2 linked regions of the Geomonas sp. RF6 genome follow. The protein of the gene in region 2 binds, or shares a complex with, the protein of the main gene of each other region. Links are inferred from orthologs where the notes say so. Each region holds a gene or a part of one and is shown on either strand. Other genes may lie near its edges.

Region 1 (7,487 bases), 210 kb from region 2 along the record:
TCGGCGTTCCCCTCCGTGACGACCCTCAGCGTGCTCTCCTCTGTTCCGATCTCCAGCTGGGGGAGGAGAAGGAGTTTCCCCTTCTCCAGGAGCCTCTGGAACTCCCCGGGGGAAAGGTAGAGCTGCTGCGGCTCGCAAAAGACGGCGTCGCGCAGGGAGGCGCGCGCCACCCCCTGGCTTACCTGCTCGGAGAATTTCGCTGCGGCGTCCTCGAATGCCGCCGGGTCGACGAGGACGCGGATCGCCCCCCCCCCGCCGTAGTCGAGGATCGTCTCCAGCCCGGGGTGGAAGAGGGGCTGCAGGAAGTCGACGCCGGGGGGGTACATGCCGTGCTGCAGCTGGTCCAGGAGTTCCCGGCGCCGGTCGGCGCCGATCCCCATCTCGTCGCAGCGCCTCTTCAGGAGGGGGGCGAAGCGCTTCAGCACCTCCTCGGAGAGGATGAATTCGCGCCCCGGAAGGAGCACGAGCTCCTCCACCGGCTCCAGCGAGCGCTGGGTCAGCGGATCGAAGGCGCGCATCGTCTCCACCTGGTCGCCGAAGAACTCGATGCGCACCGGTTTTTCCAGGTCGGGGGGGAAGACGTCCAGGATCCCGCCGCGCACGGAGAAGGTGCTGCGGTCCTCCACCACCGGCGTCTGGCTGTAGCCGAGCTGCACCAGCTTGTGCAGGAGGGTCTCCCGCTCGAGCTCCTCGCCGGTCACCAGGTACTGCGAGACCTCGCCGAGGGTGGCGCGCGGCATGACCCGCTGGAGCGCGGCCTGGGCCGGAACCACCACCGCGCGGGCGCGCCCGTCCAGGAGCCGGAAGAGCGCGTTCAGCCGCTCCCCGATCACGTCGGCGTGCACCGGGGCGGCCTCCATCGGCGCTATGTCCCAGGCGGGGAAGGGGACAATCTCCTCCGGCGTCGCGGAGAAAAAGCGCAATTCCCGCACCATCTCGTCGGCGCTGTCCTGGTCCGGCGTCACGATCAGCAGCGGTGCGGAGGCAGCCGCCAGGAGGCGGGAGAGAAGGTAGGCGGGGGCCGAGCCTTTCAGACCGGCGACGCTTGCCGTCGCGTTTTCCGGTGTGAGGAGGGCGGAGATTTCCTGAAGGTAATCGGGGGTAGTGGTCATGTACTCTTCGGGTTTCCGTGGGAGTGGGATGTATCTGGAGCAGCATAGCAAAATTGCTGCACTTTAGCCAGAGGCGGTTCTGGCGCAGCTTCGCACCCTTTCCGTCGCCGATGCGGGGGAGGGGACACGGAAGGTATTGGAAGGCGGCTTCTTTCTCCTTAAATTAATGTGCTCAAATCGGAAATAAGGGATAAAGAAAACGAAGGTGGTGCCGAATAGAAATTTTGTGGCAGGGAAGTGCCAACTCTGTCTGCAAGAATTGCAAAAAGGTGATGGTGAATTTGATGAGAGAAAACGACACGGTCCATGCGGACGTCCTCAATTACTTCACAGCGGAGTTCGACGCGCTGGAGGAGCGCCTGAGGGGGGGGATGCTGGAAGACTACCGGGAGAGGGTTCTGGTGAGCCAGAAGATAGGAGAGGCCGTGCATCTCCTCGCCCCGTACGTGCGCAGCGATGCCCGGGCGCGCCGCCTGGTGCGCCATGCCGAGGCGCTGAAGCAGGAACTTCTTTCCGTGCGCGAAATCATCGTCAAGCAGATCATGAAGCACAAGGAGCATCCTTCCCTGTTGCAGGCGCTCATGGAGCGCAACGGCCTTCTGCCGCGTGCGACGCAGAGCGGGAAGGATGATACCGCACCCTCTCCAACTGCCTCCGACCTCGAGGCGTAGCTCCCCCTGCGGGGGCTCCCGCGCGGCGGGTGACGCCTCCCGCAAAAAACGCTTTACAAAATCCGCGGCACATATTATAAACCTACTTCTCGTGGAGAGATGTCCGAGTGGTTGAAGGAGCACGCCTGGAAAGCGTGTGTACGTTAATAGCGTACCGAGGGTTCGAATCCCTCTCTCTCCGCCATAATTTCCTTGCGGATAGACCTGATAGCTGGGTCCCGCGCAACGGAAGGTTATGAACCCCGTCAGGTCCGGAAGGAAGCAGCGGCAGTAACCGCCACCGTGTGCCGCGGGGTAGCCCAGCTATCAGCTCTCTCCGCAACCCGCCGTTCTCCAGATTCCCCCCCTTCCGGATTGCTGCCAAGAGGTAAGCTCCCTTGTCCTATCTCGTTTTAGCCAGAAAGTGGCGTCCCCAGACCTTTACTGATCTGGTAGGGCAGGAGCACGTCAGCCAGACGCTGAAAAACGCCATCGACGGCGGCCGCGTGGCGCATGCCTTTCTCTTTACCGGCGCGCGCGGGGTGGGGAAGACGAGTTCCGCCCGCATCCTCGCGAAGGCGCTGAACTGCGAGACGGGGACGACGACGGAGCCGTGCAACGAGTGCCCGGCCTGCCAGGAGATCACCCAGGGAACCTCGGTCGACGTCTTCGAGATCGACGGCGCCTCCAATACCAGTGTCGACGATGTGCGCGAGCTGCGCGAAAACATCAAGTACCTCCCCTCGCGCTCCCGCTACAAGATATTCATCATCGACGAAGTCCACATGCTCTCCACGAGCGCGTTCAACGCGCTTCTGAAGACGCTCGAAGAGCCTCCCCCCCACGTAAAGTTCATCTTCGCCACCACCGAGCCGCACAAGGTCCCGATCACCATCCTCTCCCGCTGCCAGCGCTTCGACTTCAAGAGGATCGCGCTCCCGCGCATCGCGGCACGCCTGCGCTTCATCGTGGACCAGGAAGGGGTGGCGATCAGTGACGAGGCGCTGAACCTCGTGGCCCGCAAGGGTGACGGGAGCATGCGCGACGCGCTCTCCACCCTCGACCAGGTCCTCGCCTTCTGCGGTGCGACCGTTTCCGATGCGGACGCCGCGGCGCTCCTCGGGGTCGTCGACCGCACTCTCCTCTCCGACGCCTGCCGCGCCGTCTTTTCCGGGGACTCCCGGGGGGTGCTGCAGCTGGTGGCCCGGGTAGACTCCTTCGGCTACAGCATGCGCCACTTCTGCCAGGAACTCATCGAGCGCTTGCGGGCGGTCGCGGTGCTGAACGCGGTGCCGGACGGGGCGGACCTTCTCGATCTTTCCGAGGCGGAAGTGGAAGAGATGGGAGCGCTGGCGCGCGGCACGACCGGGCAGGAGGTGCAGCGCCGCCTGCAGATACTGCTGAAGGCCGAAGGGGAGATGGCGCAGGGAAGTTTTCCACGCCTGATCCTGGAGATGGCGCTTTTAAAGATGACCTCGCTCGCCCCCGCCATCCCGGTGGACGAGCTCCTGCGCAGGCTGAAGGCGCTGGAGGGCGGGGTTTCCGTGGCAGCCGCCCCGCGCCCTGCACCGCAAGGTGCACCCCGTCCCGCTGCGGCGCCGGCCGCGCCTGCGCCCCCTGTGCGCGAGGCCGCTCCCGCGAAGGCACCGGCTTTTGCGCCTCCGCCGGCTCCGGCGAGTGCTGCCCCGGCTCCCCCCCGTGAGGCGCCGGTTGCCGCCGCGCCCCTCGCCCCCGCGGGTGCCGACCGGGACGAGCTCTGGGCGGGACTGGTGCGCTACGTGAAGGGGAAGAAACCTTTCCTTGCCACCTTCCTCGAGGAGGTGCACCCTATCACGGTGACCCGCGAGCTCCTGGAGATCGGGGGGCCGGTCGGCTCCTACCACCTGAAGAGCCTGCAGGACCCGGAAAAGATCGCCGACCTGAAGGCGATGGCGAAGGGGTATTTCGGTGTCGACACGAACGTGCGCGTCGTCCCCCTCACCGCCGCCGGTAGCGATACCCCCGCCACGCTCGCGGAAAAAAAAAGCCTTGAAGATGCCCGCCGCAGGGAGACACTGAGGAAAGAGGCCGAAGAGCACCCCCTGGTCGCCCAGGCGGTACACCTCTTCGACGGCGAGATCGCCGACGTGCAGGAACTTGCGGCGGAAAAAGTATAACGACGTTAGGCTGGCAAAGGCCAGGATAAACACCATAAGCGGAGGAGAAGATGTCTAAAGGTTTGGCGCAGATCATGAAGCAAGCGCAGATGATGCAGCAGAAGATGGGCAAACTGCAGGAGGAGGCTGCGCAGCGTACCGCCGAGGTGACCACCGGCGGGGGCGCCGTGACTGTGGTGGTAAACGGCAAGAATCAGGTCCTCTCCCTCACCATAAAGAAGGAAGCGGTTGACCCGGAAGACGTGGAAATGCTTCAGGATCTCGTCATGACCGCGGTGAACGAGGCACTGAAGAAGGTGCACGCCGCCATGGCGGAGGAGATGAGCAAGATCACCGGCGGGATGAACATCCCCGGTCTCTTCTAGGACGGGCAGCGCCAGCCGGCCCCCCTGTCGCACGAGTGCGAGCGGGAGGGCTGGCGGGCTTTCCTGTCCTTCGTGAGGAGGGCCTTCCGGCTCGTCTCACGAAAAAAATTTTGGTAAAGATAAATAGTAAAAAATTGTTTTATCGGCAAGAGGAATATGCTACATTTCTCAAACTCGCTCACCAGACTGCTGGGAGAGCTGAAGAAACTTCCGGGGGTCGGCGAGAAGAGCGCCCTTAGACTGGCGTTTCATCTCCTGAAGTCCCCGGGGAATATAGAGGCTCTCGCGGAGAGCCTGAACGAGGTGGCGGCGAAGGTGCGGTTCTGCTCCGTCTGTTTCGCCATCACCGAAGAGGACCCCTGCCAGATCTGCACAGGGGAGCGGGAGGAGTCGACGCTTTGTGTGGTGGAGGAACCGCAGGATCTCCTCGCCATGGAACGCAGCCGCGCCTTCCGCGGGCGGTACCATGTATTGCAAGGGGCCCTCTCCCCCCTGAACGGCATCACGCCGGCGAGCCTGCGCATAGCGGAGCTCATGGAAAGACTGCGGGACGAGCGGGTGCGCGAGGTTTTGATCGCCACCAACTTCACCGTAGAGGGAGAGGCAACTGCTCTTTACTTGACGAAATTGATAAAGCCGCTTTGCATCAGGGTGACCCGGCTGGCTCACGGCATACCGATCGGCAGCGATCTGGAATACGTTGACACCGCCACCGTGCAGCGGGCTGTGGAGGGGCGCTCGGAGCTTTGAAGCTCTGGGCGTTTGTTATCTGTAGGACATTTTAGATCCCACCCCCTTCCCGCCTTCCGCACCCCTCTCTGGCAAATCCCGCTTTGACCTTGCTTCTGAAGTCCCCCGGAAAAGCCCGGGGACAGCTCCATTTTTCGACGCTCGCGGTACCATCTGCGCTGCCTGAACAGGCGGCATCAGGTCCGGCATTGCGTGCGACACTGCCTCCAGGGGTTGATATACATAATCAGGTTAAAACAGGAGAGAACCAAAATGGCCCGAAGAATGGTAACTATCGACGGTAACACCGCTGCGGCTCATGTGGCACACGCCACCAATGAGGTGATCGCGATCTACCCCATCACCCCCTCCTCGGTGATGGGCGAGATTTCCGACGTGAAGAGCGCCAGGGGGGAGAAGAACATCTGGGGGACGGTACCCCTGGTGTCCGAGCTGCAGTCCGAGGCTGGCGCGGCCGGCACCGTACACGGCGCCCTGCAGGCCGGTGCCCTGACCACCACCTTCACGGCGAGCCAGGGGCTCCTCCTGATGATCCCCAACATGTTCAAGATCGCCGGCGAGCTCACCCCGACCGTCTTCCATGTCTCCGCACGCGCCATCGCGGCGCAGGCCCTCTCCATCTTCGGCGACCACTCCGATGTCATGAGCGTGCGCTCCACCGGGTGGGCGATGCTCTGCTCCAACAACGTGCAGGAGGTCATGGACTTCGCCCTGATCTCCCAGGCCGCGACGCTGAAGTCCCGCGTCCCCTTCCTGCACTTCTTCGACGGCTTCCGCACCTCCCACGAAGTGCAGAAGGTCGAGGAGCTCTCCTTTGACGACATGCGCGCCATGATCGACGAGGACCTGGTCCGCGCCCACAGGGCTCGGGCCCTCTCCCCGGACCACCCGGTGCTGCGCGGCACGGCGCAGAACCCGGACGTGTACTTCCAGGGGCGCGAGACGGTGAACCCGTACTACGTCGCCACCCCCGGGATCGTCCAGGAGGAGATGGACCGCTTCGCGAAGCTCACCGGTCGCCAGTACTCCCTCGTGCAGTACGTCGGCGCGCCCGACGCGGAGCGCGTGGTCGTCATCATGGGCTCCGGCGCCGAGACGGTGGAGGAGACGATCGAAACGCTCGCGGCCCGCGGCGAAAAGGTCGGCATGCTGAAGGTCCGCCTGTTCCGCCCCTTCCCGGCAGAGGCTTTCGTGGCCGCCCTCCCGGCGACGGTGAAGTCGATTGCGGTACTTGACCGCACGAAGGAGCCGGGGGCCCTCGGCGAGCCGCTCTACCTCGACGTGCGCACCGCGCTCGGCGAGATGATGTCCGCCGGCAAAGCCTCCTTCTCCGCCTACCCGACCGTCGTCGGCGGGCGCTACGGCCTCGGCTCGAAGGAGTTCACCCCGGGGATGGTGAAGGCGGTGTTCGACAACCTCTCCGCGGCGCACCCCAGGAACCACTTCGTGGTGGGGATCACCGAGGACGTCTGCGGCACCTCCCTTCCCTACGACCACTCTTTCCTTAATCCGGCGGGACAGACCTACTCCGCCATGTTCTTCGGGCTCGGCTCGGACGGCACCGTCGGCGCCAACAAGAACTCCATCAAGATCATCGGCGAGACGACAGACTACAACGTCCAGGCGTACTTCGTGTACGACTCGAAGAAGGCGGGCTCCGTCACCACAAGCCACCTGCGCTTCGGGAAGCAGGTGATCCGCTCCCCGTATCTCATCGACCAGGCCGACTTCATCGCCTGCCACAACTTCTCCTTCCTGGAGAAGTACGACATGCTCTCCAAGGCGAAGGAAGGGGCGACCTTCCTCCTGTGCTCCCCCTTCAGCAAGGACGAGGTGTGGGACAGGATGCCGGTGGAGGTGCAGCAGTCGATCGTGGAGAAGAAGCTGCGTGTTTTCGTCATCGACGCCACGAAGCTCGCCGAGGAGCTCGGCCTCGGGGCGCGCATCAACGTCATCATGCAGACCGCCTTCTTCAAGATCTCCAACATCATCCCGCTGGAGACCGCTGTGGACTCCATCCGCACGGCGATCAAGAAGAGCTACGGCAAGGCAGGGGAGAAGGTCGTGGAGATGAACAACAAGGCGGTCGATGCCGCGCTCGAGAACATCTTCGAGATGCCGGTCTCCCCGTCCGTCACCGCGATCACCAAAAGGCCCCCCGCAGTCGGCGCTCACGCTCCGGAATTCGTGCAGCAGGTCACCGCGACCCTCATCGCGGGGAAAGGTGACGACCTCCCGGTATCTGCGATGCCGTCGGACGGTACCTACCCGACCGCAACCTCCCAGTACGAGAAGCGAAACATCGCCCTCGAGATCCCGATCTGGGATCCGGCACTGTGCATCCAGTGCGGCATCTGCTCCTTCGTCTGCCCGCACGCCACCATCAGGATGAAGATGTACGGCGAGGCCGATCTTCAGGGGGCCCCGGAAGGGTTCCTCTCCGCCGACGCGCGC
Region 2 (7,484 bases):
GGAGGAGTTTTTCCACACCTTCAACGCCCTCTACGACTCGCACAAGCAGATTGTCATCACCAGCGACAAGTTCCCGAAGGAGATCCCGGGGCTCGAGGAGCGGCTGCGCTCCCGCTTCGAGTGGGGGCTCATCGCGGACATCCAGCCGCCGAACATCGAGACGAAGATGGCGATTCTCAAGAAGAAGTCCGACATGCACGGGATCGAGCTCCCGGACGATGTCGCCTTCTTCCTCGCCAACGGCGCGACGAGCAACATCCGGGAGCTCGAGGGGATGCTGATCCGCCTGGAGGCCTTCGCGAGCCTCACCGGAAGCGCCCTGACGCTGAACATGGCCCGCGAGGTCATGAAGGACATCATCGTCGAAAAGACGAAGGAAATCACGGTGGAGATGATCCAGAAGATCGTCGCCGACCACTTCAGGATCAAACTCTCGGAGCTGAAAAGCGACAAGAGGGTGAAGACGCTCGTGGTGCCGCGACAGATCGCCATCTTCATCTGCCGCGAGCTCACCAAGGCGAGCTATCCGGAGATCGGCGAGAAGTTCGGAGGGAAGGACCACTCGACGATCATCCACTCCGTGAAGAAGATCGAGAAGCAGATGGCCGGCGACGCGGAGTTCCGGGCCTCTGTGGAAGACATAAAGAAAAAGGTGTTGGCGTAATGGGGAAAAGTGTGGACAACTCCCCTGTTGTTCACACCCGGAAAAGCCTCCTGTGCAGGAAGCGGAAAAAGTAGCCCGGCAATCATCAGGGTTTCCCACGCCGGAAAGAGACGACGCGCCGCACCTTTACGAAGCTTGTCCACATTTCAACAGGCATCTATCTACTACTACTGAAAAGACATAAAAACCTTAGAAAAAGAAGCGCGGACGGAGAAGGGAGAAAAGATGGAATTCAAGATAAGCAAAGATGTCTTTATGAAAGCCCTGCAGCGCATCCAGGGTATCGTGGAAAAGAGATCCACCATGCCCATCCTTTCGAACACCCTTCTGGAGGCGACGAGCGACACGCTGAACATCACCGCCACGGACCTGGAAGTCGGCATGCGCAGCTCGTACCCGATCGAGGTCATCCGCGAAGGGAAGATCACCGTCTCCGCCAAGAAGCTCTACGAGATCGTAAAGGAGATGCCCGACCAGGAAATCCACTTCACCACACGGGACAACGACTGGGTGGAGATCGTCTGCGGCAAGGCGCGCTTCAACATCGTCGGCCTCTCCTCCGAGGAGTTCCCCTACTTCCCGAAGGTAAAGGACGAGAGCTTTATCCTTCTCGACAACGCGATCCTCAAGCAGATGATCGAGAAGACCTCCTACGCCATCTGCTACGACGAGACGAAGTACAACCTGAACGGCGTCTTCGTAAAGGCGGTCGACGAGTCCGGCACGCTACTCAAGATGGTCGCCACCGACGGCCACCGTCTCTCTGTCGCTGAAAAGGGGATCGAAGGGAGCATCTCCGCTGAGCTCGCGAAAGGGGTCATCTTCCCCAAGAAAGGGATCTTCGAGCTCAAAAAGATGGTCGACGAGGAATCGGCGGCGATCATGCTCGGGTTCATGGACAACAGCGCCGTCATCAAGAAAGGAAACACCGTCGTCGTCATGCGCCTCATCGACGGCGAGTTCCCGGACTACACGAAGGTCATTCCGAAAGGAAACGACAAGTCCGTCCACGTGAACAGGGACCGTTTCCTCCACTCCCTGAAAAGGATGTCCATCCTCTCCAGCGAAAAGTTCAAAGGGATCCGCATCGAGGTGAGCCCGGACGTCATGGTTATCTCCTCCAGCAACCCGGAACTCGGCGAGGCTCGGGAGGAGATGGAAGTGACCTACGACGGTACCCCGATCTCGGCACGCTTCAATGCCAAGTACTTGATCGACGTCCTCGCGGTGATGGACGAGCAGGAGGTCGAGCTCAAGTTCAAGGATGAATTCTCCCCGGTGGTGATGAACTCCGCAGAAGAGAGCGACTTCATGGCGGTCATCATGCCGATGAGGCTGTAGACGACGCCACCTCCCGTGCCCTGCTGTGGAAATACGGGGATTCGGCGCCGAAGGCAGGAAACCCCATCCCCCTCCTGTCCTCCCCCTTGAAAGGGGAGGGACGCGGGATCACGGGGATCGGAGCTGGCGCTGGAGGCGGCTCTGGCGGCGTTGTGAAGGCCTGAAAAATTAATTAATAGCCAAAGAGGGGGCAAAAGCATTAAAATAGCGTGTTGGGCTATTTCCACGCCAGGAAACCAAGGGGCACAAGGTTCCAGAAGACCGGATGAGATTACTAGGACTAAGAGTTAGCTCCTTTCGCAACCTGAAAAACCTTGAACTGACGCCGGGCGCGCGGTTCAACGTCTTCTACGGAAACAACGGTCAGGGCAAGACCAACCTGCTGGAGTCGATCTATCTCCTCTCCACCATGAAGTCCTTCAAGCTGGCCAGGAACGCGGAACTCATCACGTTCGGGGCGGACTTTTCCCTCATCCGTGGGGTCGTAGAGAAGGACTGCGTCAAGAGGGACATCTCCCTCCTTCTGGAAAAACAGGGGAAAAAGGGGAAGGTCGACGGGAAAATCGCAACCCGCATGGACGATTTCTTCGGGAACCTGAACGTGGTGGTCTTCACCCCCGAGGAAATCTCCATGGTCCGGGGGGCTCCGGAGCTGCGGCGCCGCTATCTGGACCGGGCCGTCTTCACCGGCGACCTCGGCTACCTCGCCCTCTTCCACGACTATTCCAAGATCCTCAAGAACCGCAACGCATTGCTAAAGCGCGGGGAACTCTCGGGTCTCGACGTGTGGAGCGAGCAGCTGGCGCACGCGGCGGCAGGAGTGGTTGCCCGGCGTGTGGCGTATCTGGAGGAGATGCAGGGGCTTTTGCAGTTCTTCTACAAGCAGATCTCCGGAAACGACGAGGAGGTGGTGCTCTCCTACCGCCTGAACCTCATGGAGCGGGAGGCGTACCTCGCCGACCCGGAGGAGACGCTCCTAAAAACGCTGAAGGCGCACGCCGCCGAGGAAAAGAGGCGGGGGACGACTGTTGCGGGACCGCACCGCGACGACATCTACTTCGCGCTCGACGGGCGGCCGGTGCGCCACTTCGGTTCGCAGGGGCAGCAAAGGAGCTTTGTGCTGGCGCTGAAGATGGCGGAGATCGAGTACCTGCACAGGCGCTTCGGCGCGCCGCCGGTGCTCCTTCTGGACGACATGACGAGCGAGCTGGACCGGGAGCGCAACGCGAACCTGATGGAGTTTCTCAAAAACAGGGAGATGCAGGTCTTTATCACCACCACCGCCCTGCAAAACGTCCCCTTCGAGGAGGGGGCACAGCACCGGGCGTTCCAGATTAGAGAGGGAAGGATTCTTCACTAGAGGTACAGGTACGGATGACAATTGAGGCAGCGATGAACAGAGAAGAACAAAGCGATTACGGTGCAGACAAGATCAAGGTTCTGGAGGGGCTGTCGGCGGTCCGCAAGAGGCCGGCGATGTACATCGGCTCCACCGCCTCCCAGGGACTGCACCATCTGGTCTACGAAGTGGTGGACAACTCCATAGACGAGGCGCTCGCCGGCTACTGCGACGACATCACCGTCACCATCCACCTGGACGGCTCCGTCACGGTCGTGGATAACGGCCGCGGCATCCCGACCGACATGCACCCCACGGAGGGGAAATCGGCCGCGGAGGTAGTCCTCACTGTCCTTCATGCCGGGGGGAAGTTCGACAACAGCTCCTACAAGGTCTCCGGCGGCCTGCACGGCGTGGGGATCTCCGTGGTGAACGCGCTCTCGCGCCAGCTGCACCTGGAAATCCGCCGCAACGGGAAGATCTACAACCAGAGCTACGAGAGAGGGGTGCCGCTGGCACCGCTCGCCGAGAGCGGCGAGACGAAGAAGCGCGGCACCAAGGTCACCTTCTTCCCCGACGGCGAGATCTTCGAGACGGTGGAGTTCTCCTTCGACGTCCTTTCCCAGCGTCTGCGCGAGCTCGCCTTCCTGAACGCCGGTGTGCGCATCAAGATCTACGACGAGCGCTCCGAGAAGGGGCACGAGTTCTTCTACGAGGGGGGTATCCGCTCCTTCGTGGAGTTCCTGAACAAGAACAAGAACGTCATCAACTCCGATCCGATCTACTTCCGCGGCGAGCGCGGCGGTGTGGAGATCGAAGTGGCGATGCAGTACAACGACTCCTACGACGAGAAGATCTTCTCCTTTGCCAACAACATCAACACCCATGAGGGTGGTACCCACCTCGTCGGCTTCAAGGCGGCGCTGACGCGCACCATGAACAACTACGCGAACGCCAACAACCTCCTGAAAAACGTGAAGGTGGCGATCTCCGGCGACGACCTGCGCGAGGGGCTCACTTCCGTCATCTCCGTGAAGATCCCGCAGCCGCAGTTCGAGGGGCAGACGAAGACGAAGCTTGGGAACTCCGAAGTGAAGGGGTACGTAGAGACCCTCATGAACGAAAAGCTCGCCATGTACCTGGAGGAGAACCCCCAGATGGCGAAGCGCATCCTCGAGAAGTCGATCGATGCGGCCCGCGCCCGCGAGGCGGCGAGAAAAGCGCGCGACCTGACGCGCCGCAAGGGGGCGCTGGAGATCGGCACCCTCCCCGGAAAGCTCGCCGACTGCCAGGAGAAGGACCCTGCGCTCTGCGAACTCTTCCTCGTCGAGGGTGACTCCGCAGGTGGCTCGGCGAAGCAGGGGCGTGACCGCAAGTACCAGGCGATCCTCCCCTTGAAGGGAAAGATCCTGAACGTCGAGAAGGCGCGCTTCGACAAGATGCTCACCTCCCAGGAGATCCGCACCCTGATCTCCGCGCTCGGCACCGGGATCGGGAAAGGGGACTTCGACATCGCGAAGCTTCGCTACCACCGCATCATCATCATGACCGATGCGGACGTCGACGGCTCCCACATCCTCACCCTTCTTCTGACCTTCTTCTTCCGTCAGATGATGGAGCTCATCGAGCGCGGCTACCTCTACATCGCGCAGCCGCCGCTGTACAAGATCAAGCGCGGCAAGCGCGAGCAATACCTGAAAAACGAAGCGGCGCTGCAGAGCTACCTCCTCGAGGAGGGGACCGACGAGATGGTGCTGAAGCTCGGCGCCGACGAGCGCGTCTACCGCGGGAAGCAGATCATCCCCATCCTTCGCCAGTTCATCGACCACAACGCCCTCTTCGACAAGGTGGTGAAAAAGGGGATCAACGACCAGCTCCTGAACGTCCTCCTGAAGTGCAACGTACGCAAGGGGATCGAGGAGCTCTCCGACCTCGTGGCACAGCTCCCGAAGGTGAAGGAGTGCTTCCCCGAGGTCGATTACGAGGACCAGACCGCCCAGGCCGGCGCCATCGTCTTCTCCTTCGGTAACCTGCGCGTGCGCGCCGACAACCAGACGGTCGACCTCATCAACTCCTACGACTACGGCCTCCTTGCCGACAGTTACAACCGCGTCTCCGGGACTTTCGGCAGCAGCACCGCCTACGTCTCCCAACGGAAGGAGACCGAAGGGGGCGCCGGCGAGGAGAAGCTCCTCCTCACCACGGAGCGCCAGGAGGAGGTCGTCGCCTTCTTCCTGGAGACCGCGAAGAAGGGTCTGTACATCCAGCGCTACAAAGGCCTCGGAGAGATGAACCCGGAGCAGCTCTGGGAGACCACCATGCACCAGGAAAACCGGGTGCTTCTGCAGGTGAAGATCGAGGATGCGGTCGCTGCCGAAGAGATCTTCACCGTCCTCATGGGTGACCAGGTCGAGCCGCGCCGCAACTTCATCGAGCAGAACGCGCTCAACGTCTCGAACCTGGATATCTAGCACCGTCCGTCGTCGCTGCTGTCTGGAAATGCCGCTCCTGGAAAATTCTCAGGGGCGGCATTTTCGTTTTGGGCAAGCCTCCCCAGCGCAATGACCCTCTGCAGCAAAAAACCCCGCCGTGGCTCCAGAAGTAGCTGGAATCAGGGCGGGGTTTTGCATTTGTATGCCTTCATGGCGTCTTGACAGTAAGCTTAGCCCCGGTATCATTTTTTTCTATTAATAGGAACCAGTACGAATTAGGGGGGCACCATCGAATCTGACGAGATCAAAAAGAGGATCGTGCAGGCGCTTCGGGATGAGGGGCTGAAACTGACTCCGCAGCGCCTTCTGATCATCGATCTTCTCGCCGGGGGGGAAAACCATCCCAGCGCCTGCACCCTCCTTGAGACAGCAAAGGAAAAGGTGCCGAAAATAAGCGCCTCGACGGTCTATTACACCTTGAACCTGCTCAAGGGTCTCGGGCTTATCAAGGAACTCGATTTCTACGACAGGGACAACCGTTACGAGCCGAATACGGCAGACCATCTCAACCTCATTTGCCTGGGGTGCGGCAAAATCGAAGACTTTCAGGAAGGGGTGCCTGCAGCAGTCGAAGCGATTGAAGAGCGGACAGGATTCAGGGCCCATCAGAAGCGACTCGAATACTACGGTTACTGCAGGGATTGCCTGGGGAAGGAAGGTTGAAATCTTCTTTTTGCGCTTCCAATAGGGGAGGGCTCTGATCGGGTACAGCGCAAATGATCCAGGAGAGGGAATTCCAAGAGCACGGGAGGTAAGCGTATATGGACACGGTAACAGTAACGGCCGGACCGAGCGTACCCATTGTCACTGCTGGCACCTCAAACCGCGACTGGTGGCCCAACCAGTTGAACCTCAAGATTCTCCACCAGAACTCTCCCCTGAGCAATCCGCTGGGGGAGGAGTTCAACTATGCCGAGGAGTTCAAGAAACTCGACCTGGGGGGCGTAAAGAACGACCTCTATGCGCTGATGACTGAATCGAAGGAGTGGTGGCCGGCGGACTGGGGGCACTACGGGCCGCTCTTTATCCGGATGGCGTGGCACAGCGCAGGCACCTACCGTACGGGGGACGGCCGCGGGGGGGCAGGGGGAGGTACCCAGCGCTTCGCGCCGCTGAACAGTTGGCCGGACAACGTCAATCTCGATAAGGCGCGCCGGCTTTTGTGGCCTATAAAGCAGAAATACGGCGCCGCTATCTCCTGGGCCGATCTCATGATCCTTGCCGGCAACTGCGCCCTGGAGTCGATGGGGTTCAAGACCTTCGGCTTCGGCGGCGGACGCGAGGACGTGTGGGAGCCGCAAGAGGACATCCACTGGGGGACCGAGAAAGAGTGGCTTGGCGACAAGCGCTACTCCGGCGAGCGCGACCTGGAGAATCCCCTCGCCGCCGTACAGATGGGGCTGATCTACGTGAACCCCGAAGGTCCGAACGGCAACCCCGATCCGGTCGCCTCCGGCCGCGACGTGCGGGAGACCTTCGGGCGCATGGCGATGAACGACGCAGAGACGGTCGCACTCATCGCGGGTGGACACACTTTCGGGAAATGTCATGGCGCGGGCCCCGCGTCGCATGTAGGACCTGAACCGGAAGCCGCTGCCATCGAGGAGATGGGGCTCGGCTGGAAGTGCAGCCTGGGGAGCGGCTGCGG

The links.
Region 1: the proteins of dnaN (region 2) and dnaX are in contact, whole or in part, in a cryo-EM structure (PDB 8GIZ), measured with the Escherichia coli proteins. The link is inferred for Geomonas sp. RF6 from one-to-one orthologs.

The regions. Positions count from the first base shown.
Region 1 is NZ_CP087999.1:1,721,616-1,729,102, reverse strand. What follows is about bases 1,590-4,539. They hold dnaX (DNA polymerase III subunit gamma/tau), read left to right. Parts: upstream 1,590-2,160; coding sequence 2,161-3,918; downstream 3,919-4,539. Other genes in these bases: recR (recombination mediator RecR), read left to right, coding at 4,440-4,539; LPW11_RS07345 (YbaB/EbfC family nucleoid-associated protein), read left to right, coding at 3,969-4,283; LPW11_RS07365 (hypothetical protein), read left to right, coding at 1,590-1,783. Also shown: mfd (transcription-repair coupling factor), read right to left, coding at 1-1,112; more of LPW11_RS07365, read left to right, coding at 1,397-1,589; more of recR, read left to right, coding at 4,540-5,033; nifJ (pyruvate:ferredoxin (flavodoxin) oxidoreductase), read left to right, coding at 5,286-7,487. UniProt on the Escherichia coli protein: Part of the beta sliding clamp loading complex, which hydrolyzes ATP to load the beta clamp onto primed DNA to form the DNA replication pre-initiation complex.
Region 2 is NZ_CP087999.1:1,934,475-1,941,958, forward strand. What follows is about bases 1-2,947. They hold dnaN (DNA polymerase III subunit beta), read left to right. Parts: upstream 1-889; coding sequence 890-2,005; downstream 2,006-2,947. Other genes in these bases: dnaA (chromosomal replication initiator protein DnaA), read left to right, coding at 1-664; recF (DNA replication/repair protein RecF), read left to right, coding at 2,271-2,947. Outside these bases: more of recF, read left to right, coding at 2,948-3,365; gyrB (DNA topoisomerase (ATP-hydrolyzing) subunit B), read left to right, coding at 3,398-5,815; LPW11_RS08340 (Fur family transcriptional regulator), read left to right, coding at 6,095-6,499; katG (catalase/peroxidase HPI), read left to right, coding at 6,598-7,484. UniProt on the Escherichia coli protein: Confers DNA tethering and processivity to DNA polymerases and other proteins. Acts as a clamp, forming a ring around DNA (a reaction catalyzed by the clamp-loading complex) which diffuses in an ATP-independent manner freely and bidirectionally along dsDNA.